Blastochloris tepida: one gene and its partner. The protein of the gene in region 1 interacts with the protein of each later gene in a pairwise test. Links are inferred from orthologs where the notes say so. Each region holds a gene or a part of one and is shown in the gene's direction. Other genes may lie near its edges.

The links.
Region 2: the proteins of BLTE_RS01440 (region 1) and BLTE_RS11095 interact in binary tests that used the Escherichia coli proteins (3 or more experiments, as listed by UniProt). The link is inferred for Blastochloris tepida from one-to-one orthologs.

The regions. Positions count from the first base shown.
Region 1 is NZ_AP018907.1:332,902-336,120, forward strand. Bases 1-2,903 are described here. They hold BLTE_RS01440 (peptidoglycan D,D-transpeptidase FtsI family protein), read left to right. Parts: upstream 1-529; coding sequence 530-2,278; downstream 2,279-2,903. Other genes in these bases: rsmH (16S rRNA (cytosine(1402)-N(4))-methyltransferase RsmH), read left to right, coding at 1-145; ftsL (cell division protein FtsL), read left to right, coding at 147-512; BLTE_RS01445 (UDP-N-acetylmuramoyl-L-alanyl-D-glutamate--2,6-diaminopimelate ligase), read left to right, coding at 2,275-2,903. Also shown: more of BLTE_RS01445, read left to right, coding at 2,904-3,219. UniProt on the Escherichia coli protein: Essential cell division protein that catalyzes cross-linking of the peptidoglycan cell wall at the division septum. Required for localization of FtsN.
Region 2 is NZ_AP018907.1:2,402,242-2,405,465, forward strand. Bases 59-2,966 are described here. They hold BLTE_RS11095 (transglycosylase domain-containing protein), read left to right. Parts: upstream 59-373; coding sequence 374-2,560; downstream 2,561-2,966. Other genes in these bases: BLTE_RS11090 (YcgN family cysteine cluster protein), read right to left, coding at 59-68; BLTE_RS11100 (DUF1214 domain-containing protein), read left to right, coding at 2,884-2,966. Outside these bases: more of BLTE_RS11090, read right to left, coding at 1-58; more of BLTE_RS11100, read left to right, coding at 2,967-3,224. UniProt on the Escherichia coli protein: Cell wall formation. Synthesis of cross-linked peptidoglycan from the lipid intermediates.

The DNA.
Region 1 (3,219 bases):
GTCGGACGCCGAGGTCGCCACAAATCCGCGCGCCCGCTCGGCCAAGCTGCGCGCGGCGGTGCGGACCGCGGCTCCGGCCAGGCGCGAGGCTCCGGCGCCGGGCTGGGTGCCCGATCCGTTCGCCGCCACCGGCCGGAGGCGCTGACATGCTTCGCATCCTCAACACCATCGTCGTGCTGGCGCTGATCGCCGCCGCGGGCAGCGTCTATCAGGTCAAGTACGAATCGACGCTGCAGGCCGAAAAGATCGCCAAGCTGCGCAACGAGATCCGTCAGGAGAAGGAGGCGATCGCGCTGCTGCGGGCGGAATGGAGCCAGCTGACGCGGCCCGACCGCATTCAGGCGCTGGCCAGCCGCCACTTGGCGCTCAAGACCTTCGACCTCGACCAGCTCGACAGGCTCGACAAGCTGCCGGACCGGCCTGCGCCGCCGGGCGATCCGATCGGCGACATGCTGGACGACATGGAACCGCGCGACGCCATCGACGGCGCCGAGACGGGAGACGGGCTATGAGCGGGCCGCGCGCCGACATGCCGGCATCCGGCCGGTCGGGAGTGGCGGAGCCGAAGCCGGCGAGACGGCCTGGCGCCGATCCGCAAGCCGTCTCGCGCGGCCGGCTTCGGCTGGTGATCGCGCTGTTCGCGGTGATCTTCACGATCATCGCCGGCAAGACCGCCTTTCTCGCCGCCGACGCCGATGGCGGCGCCGGCCGCCGCGGCGCGACGAACGAGGCGCTGGCCTCGGTGCGGCCCGACATTCTCGACCGCAACGGCGAGATCCTCGCCACCGACGTCAAGACCCCTTCGCTGTTCGCCGAACCGAAGCGCATCATCGATGTCGACGAGGCGCTCGAACTGCTGTCGGCGGTGATGCCGGACCTCGATATGGCCGAGGTGCGCGAGCGGCTGTCGGCCAAGACCCGCGGCTTCGCCTGGCTCAAGCGCGAGATCACCCGCCAGCAGCAGGCGCAGATCCATCGCCTCGGCATTCCCGGCATCGGCTTCCTGCGCGAGAACAAGCGCGTCTATCCGATCGGGGCCACCGCGGGCCACGTGCTCGGCCACGTCAATATCGACAACCAGGGTATCGCCGGCATCGAGAAGTGGGTCGACTCGAGCGGCCTTGCCTTTTTGCATCAGGTCGGGCTCGCCACCGACCGCGCCCAGGTTCCGGTCGAGATGGCGCTCGATCTGCGCGTCCAGCACGCGATGCGCGACGAGCTGATGCAGGCGAGGACGAAGTTCAAGGCCAAGGCGGCCTCCGGCGCCATCCTCGACGTCAATACCGGCGAGGTGGTGGCGATGGTGTCGCTGCCCGACTACGACCCCAGCAAGCCAGCGACCTCGAAGGACGATGCCGCCATCAACCGGCTCACCACCGGCGTCTACGAGATGGGCTCGACCTTCAAGGCGCTGACGCTGGCGATGGCGCTCGATTCGGGCAAGGTCTCGCTGAACTCGACGTGGGACGCCCGCGCGCCGCTGCGCTACGGCCGCTTCGCCATCAACGATTTCCACCCCACCCACCGCATCCTGTCGACGCCGGAGGTGTTCATCCACTCCTCCAACATCGGCACCGCGCGCATGGCGCTCCTGATCGGCGTCGAGGGCCACAAGGCGTTCCTCAAGAAGATGGGCCAGCTCGACCGGCTGCGCACCGAGCTGCCCGAGAGCGCCGAGCCGCTGGTGCCCAAGCGCTGGGGCGAACTCAATACCGTCACCATCGCCTTCGGCCACGGCCTGTCGGTGGCGCCGCTGCAGGCGGCGGCCGCGGTGTGTGCGCTGGTCAATGGCGGCGTGCTCATTCCGCCGACCTTCCTCAAGCGCACGCCCGAGGAGGCGCGCAAGCTCGGCACGCAGGTGATCAAGCCCGAGACCTCCGACAAGATGCGCTATCTGATGCGCCTCAATGCCGAGAAGGGCTCGGCCACCAAGGCCGAGGTGAAGGGCTACTATGTCGGCGGCAAGACCGGCACCGCCGAAAAGGTGATCAATGGCCGCTACGCCAAGAACAAGCTGCTCACCGCCTTCATGGGCATCCTGCCGGCCGATGCGCCGAAGTATCTGGTGCTGGTGATGCTCGATGAGCCGCAGGGTCTGCCCGAGACCCATGGTTACGCCACCTCCGGCTGGAACGCGGCGCCCACCACCGGCAGGATCATCGCCCGTGTCGCACCGATGCTCGGCCTGGAGAAGCGCGACGAACTGCCGCCGGCCGAGGCGCTGCTGAAGGGCGGGCCGCGCATCGCGGCTGCGCGTTCGCTGGTAGGTTCGCAATGACCACGCTCGCCGACCTGTTCGCCGCCGACCTGCCGCCCGGCCATCGCGCCGCCGGCCTCAAGGTCTCGGGGCTTGCCGCCGACAGCCGCAAGGTGCCGCCCGGCAGTGCCTTCGTCGCCGTGCCGGGCACCAATGCCGACGGCCTCGCCTATGCGCCGGCCGCGGTCGCCAAGGGGGCGGTGGCGGTGATCGCGGCGCAGGCGCCGCCCGGCGATCTCGGCGTGCCGGTGATCGTGGTTGCGGACGTGCGTGGCGCGCTGGCGCGGGCGGCGGCGCGGCTCTATCCGCGCCAGCCGGCGACCCAGGTGGCGGTGACCGGCACCAGCGGCAAGACCTCGGTGGCCGCATTTACCCGCCAGATCTGGACGGCGCTCGGCCACAAGGCGGCCAGCGTCGGCACCATCGGCGTGGTGGCGCCCTCAGGCGCCGGCTATGGCTCGCTGACCACGCCCGATCCGCTGACGCTGCATGCCACGCTCGACCGGCTGGCCGGCGAGGGGGTGACGCACCTCGCCATCGAGGCGTCCTCGCACGGGCTCGACCAGCGCCGGCTCGACGGCATGCGGTTCGCGGCAGGCGCCTTCCTCAACCTGTCGCGCGACCATCTCGACTATCATTTGACGCTCGACGCCTATTTCGCCTCCAAGCTGCGGCTGTTCGAGGCGCTGCTGCCGCCGGGCGCCGGCGTGGTGGTGGATGCCGACCTGCCGGAGGCCGACCGGGTGCGGGCGGTGGCGCGGCCGCGCGGCCTGCGCGTGTTCTCGATCGGCCGGGGCGGCGCCGGCATCCGGCTGGTGTCGGCCGCGGTCGAGGGCTTCGCCCAGCGGCTGGAGGTGGAGACCGGCGGCCGGTTCTATTCGGTTCGGCTGCCGCTGGCTGGCGCGTTCCAGGTGGCCAATGCGCTGGCGGCGGCGGGGCTCGCCATCGTCACCGGCTCGGAG
Region 2 (3,224 bases), 2.1 Mb from region 1 along the record:
GAATCGCTCATCTGGTCCAGGGTCTTGGTCCGCCAGAACGGCGGCGCGGGGCGGTCGGGCGCATGCATGGCGCGATGTTATTCCGCGGCCGGACCGCCCACAACGGCGCTGGCGCCCGGTCAAGGAAAAGCCCCGATTGCCGGCCAGGGAAGCCCTTGCGTCGAAGCACCGTTGAAGGCATCACTCCTTCGGGTCGGGTTCGGGTTCCGCTGATCGACGCGGGATCGGAAACTGCTGCGGGGTGCCGGTTCCGCGACGGCGGGGCGTACGCCGAACACTCTGTTTGACGCGACGGCCTTCTTGGCGCGACGCCCTGTTTGGCGCGACACCCTGTTTAGCGCAACACCCTGTTTAGCGCGGAGGCAGACGACCGGTGCGCGAGCTTCTGTCCAACGAGTTCAAGGCCAGGGTCCGGCGGGCCCTGCTCGATCTCGATTCGCGCATCGACAGCGCGACCTTCGGGCTGTCGACCCGGCTGCGCGACGGCTGGGAGAATTTCTCGGCCTTCATGGACCGCTTCCATGTCGGCGGCTGGAAGCGTTGGGTGTTGATCGAGCCGCTCTCCGAGGCGGTGACGCTCGGCACCGTCGGCGCGGTGCTGATGCTGGCGCTGGCCGTTCCGGCGTTCCGCGAGACCACGCCGGACTGGCTGAAGCGCACCGAGCTGGCTGTTACCTTCCTCGACCGTTACGGCAATGAGGTCGGGCGCCGCGGCGTGCGCCAGAACGATACTGTGCCGCTCGAGGAATTCCCCGACCATCTGATCAAGGCCGTGCTCGCCACCGAGGACCGGCGCTTCTTCGAGCATTTCGGCATCGATGTCGGCGGCACGCTGCGCGCCGTCACCGCCAATGCCCGGGCCGGCGGCGTGGTGCAGGGCGGCTCCTCGCTCACCCAGCAGCTCGCCAAGAACCTGTTCCTGTCCAACCAGCGCACCATCGAGCGCAAGATCAAGGAAGCGTTCCTGGCGCTGTGGCTGGAGCAGCACCTCACCAAGAACCAGATCCTCAAGCTCTATCTCGACCGCGCCTATATGGGCGGCGGCGCATTCGGCGTGGACGCCGCGTCGCAATACTATTTCGGCAAGTCGGCGCGCGACGTGAACCTTGCCGAGGCGGCCATGCTCGCCGGCCTGTTCAAGGCGCCGACCAAGTTCGCCCCGCACGTCAACCTGCCGGCGGCGCGCGCCCGCGCCAATGTGGTGCTCGACAATCTGGTCGAGGCCGGCTTCATGACGGAAGGTCAGGTATTCGGCGCCCGCCGCAACCCGGCGACGCCGATCGAGCGGCGCGACGAGAAGGTGCCCAACTACTATCTCGACTGGGCGTTCGGCGAGGTCGAGGAGATCACCGAGACGCTGCCGAAATCGGTGACCGAGCGGGTGTTCGTGGTGCGCACCGCGCTCGATCCCAACATCCAGTACGTCGCCGAGACGGCGGTCGAGGAGAAGCTGCGCCAGTTCGGCCGCGAGTATGGCGCGAGCCAGGCGGCCACCGTGATCATGGACGTCGACGGCGCGGTGCGCGCCATGGTCGGCGGGCGCGACTACGGCGCCTCGCAGTTCAACCGCGCCACCGACGCGTTGCGCCAGCCCGGCTCCTCGTTCAAGCCCTACGTCTACGCCACCGCCTTCATGAACGGCCTCAAGACCACCACGACGGTGCGCGACGAGCCGATCTGCCTCGGCAACTGGTGCCCGCAGAATTACGGCCGCTCCTATGCCGGCACGGTGACGCTGCACTACGCCCTGCAGAAATCGATCAACACCATCCCGGTGCGGCTGTCGGTGATGCTGGGCAAGGGCAATGCCAAGGCCGGCCGCGCCAAGATCATCGAGACCGCCCACCGCCTGGGCATCTCGACGCCGCTGCCGGATTCCTCGTCGCTGCCGATCGGCGCGGCCGAGGTGACGGTGATCGACCAGACCCAATCGTTCGCCGCCTTCGCCTCCGGCGGCATGAAGGTGACCGCCCACGCTACGCTGGAGATCAAGACGCCGACCGGCGAGACGGTTTGGCGGTTCGACCGTGACGGGCCGAAGTCCGAGCGCGTGCTGCCGCAGCAGGTGGCCGAGGATATCAACCGCGTGCTCAAATCGGCGGTGGAGGACGGCACCGGCCGGCGCGCCATGCTCGACGGCATCAGCGCCTCGGGCAAGACCGGCACCACCAACGGCTATCGCGACGCGTGGTTCGTCGGCTACACCGGCAATTATGTCGGCGCGGTGTGGTACGGCAATGACGACCACTCGCCGACCAACAAGATGACCGGCGGCACGCTGCCGGCGATGACGTGGCAGCAGATCATGGCCTATGCCCACCAGGGCATCGAGCTGAAGACGATGCCGGGCCTCGGCGGCGACGCCAAGCCGCCCAAGGGCGATACGCCGGTGGCCCAGTCGGGCGGCGACCAGCCCGGCCCGCAGCGGCCGATCACGCTGTCGACCAAATCCAGCGCCACGCTGAACCGCATCGAGAAGCTGATGCGCGACTCCGCGGCGCCGGTGAAGCCGACCGCCGCCGCCACCGACCGCCCCACCGGCGCGCTGGGGCGCAATTAGAGCATTTTCCGCAAAAGTGGATACCGGTTTTGCGAAAGAAAATGCGACACACCAGAAACTTGGAGCGTCCGATCTGATGCAGTCAGATCGGATAACGCTCTGGAGCGACATGCCGGTTGTCGCCGGTTTCTGCGTTAAATTATTGATGTGTAATGTATTTTTTGATCCTGTCGGCCGCCCGGGTGCGGCCGGCTGCGGCGCCCGGCCCCAGCGGAACGATTTGCCGGCGCGGGCGGCGCTGCTATAGGGATCGCACGTACAAGGATCGCACGGGCCGCGCCGTGCGGGTCCGGGTCAATCTGCGGCACATTGGACGGAATTTCGTGGGGCCCTTCTCGACCCTCGTCAGCTTCCTGGTGGCGGCGGTCACGGCGCTCGTCCTGACATGGTTCGCCGTCAGCGGCCTGTCCGATTTCGACACCGTGCGGATCGGCGCCTGGACCGCCGCGCCGCGGCACGGCACCGCCGAGGCCGACCCCTATGCGCGGGCCACCTATGCCAGGTTCGGCACGCTGCCGGTCAGCCTCGCCGACGGCCTCGTCTTCATCGCCCGGCGCGACTCGGCGGGAAACCCGCTCGACGGCCGCTGCACCATCCGCATCACCGGCCGGGTGCCGCAGTCGCGCGTGTGGACGCTGACCGTCACCGACGACAAGGGCGCGCT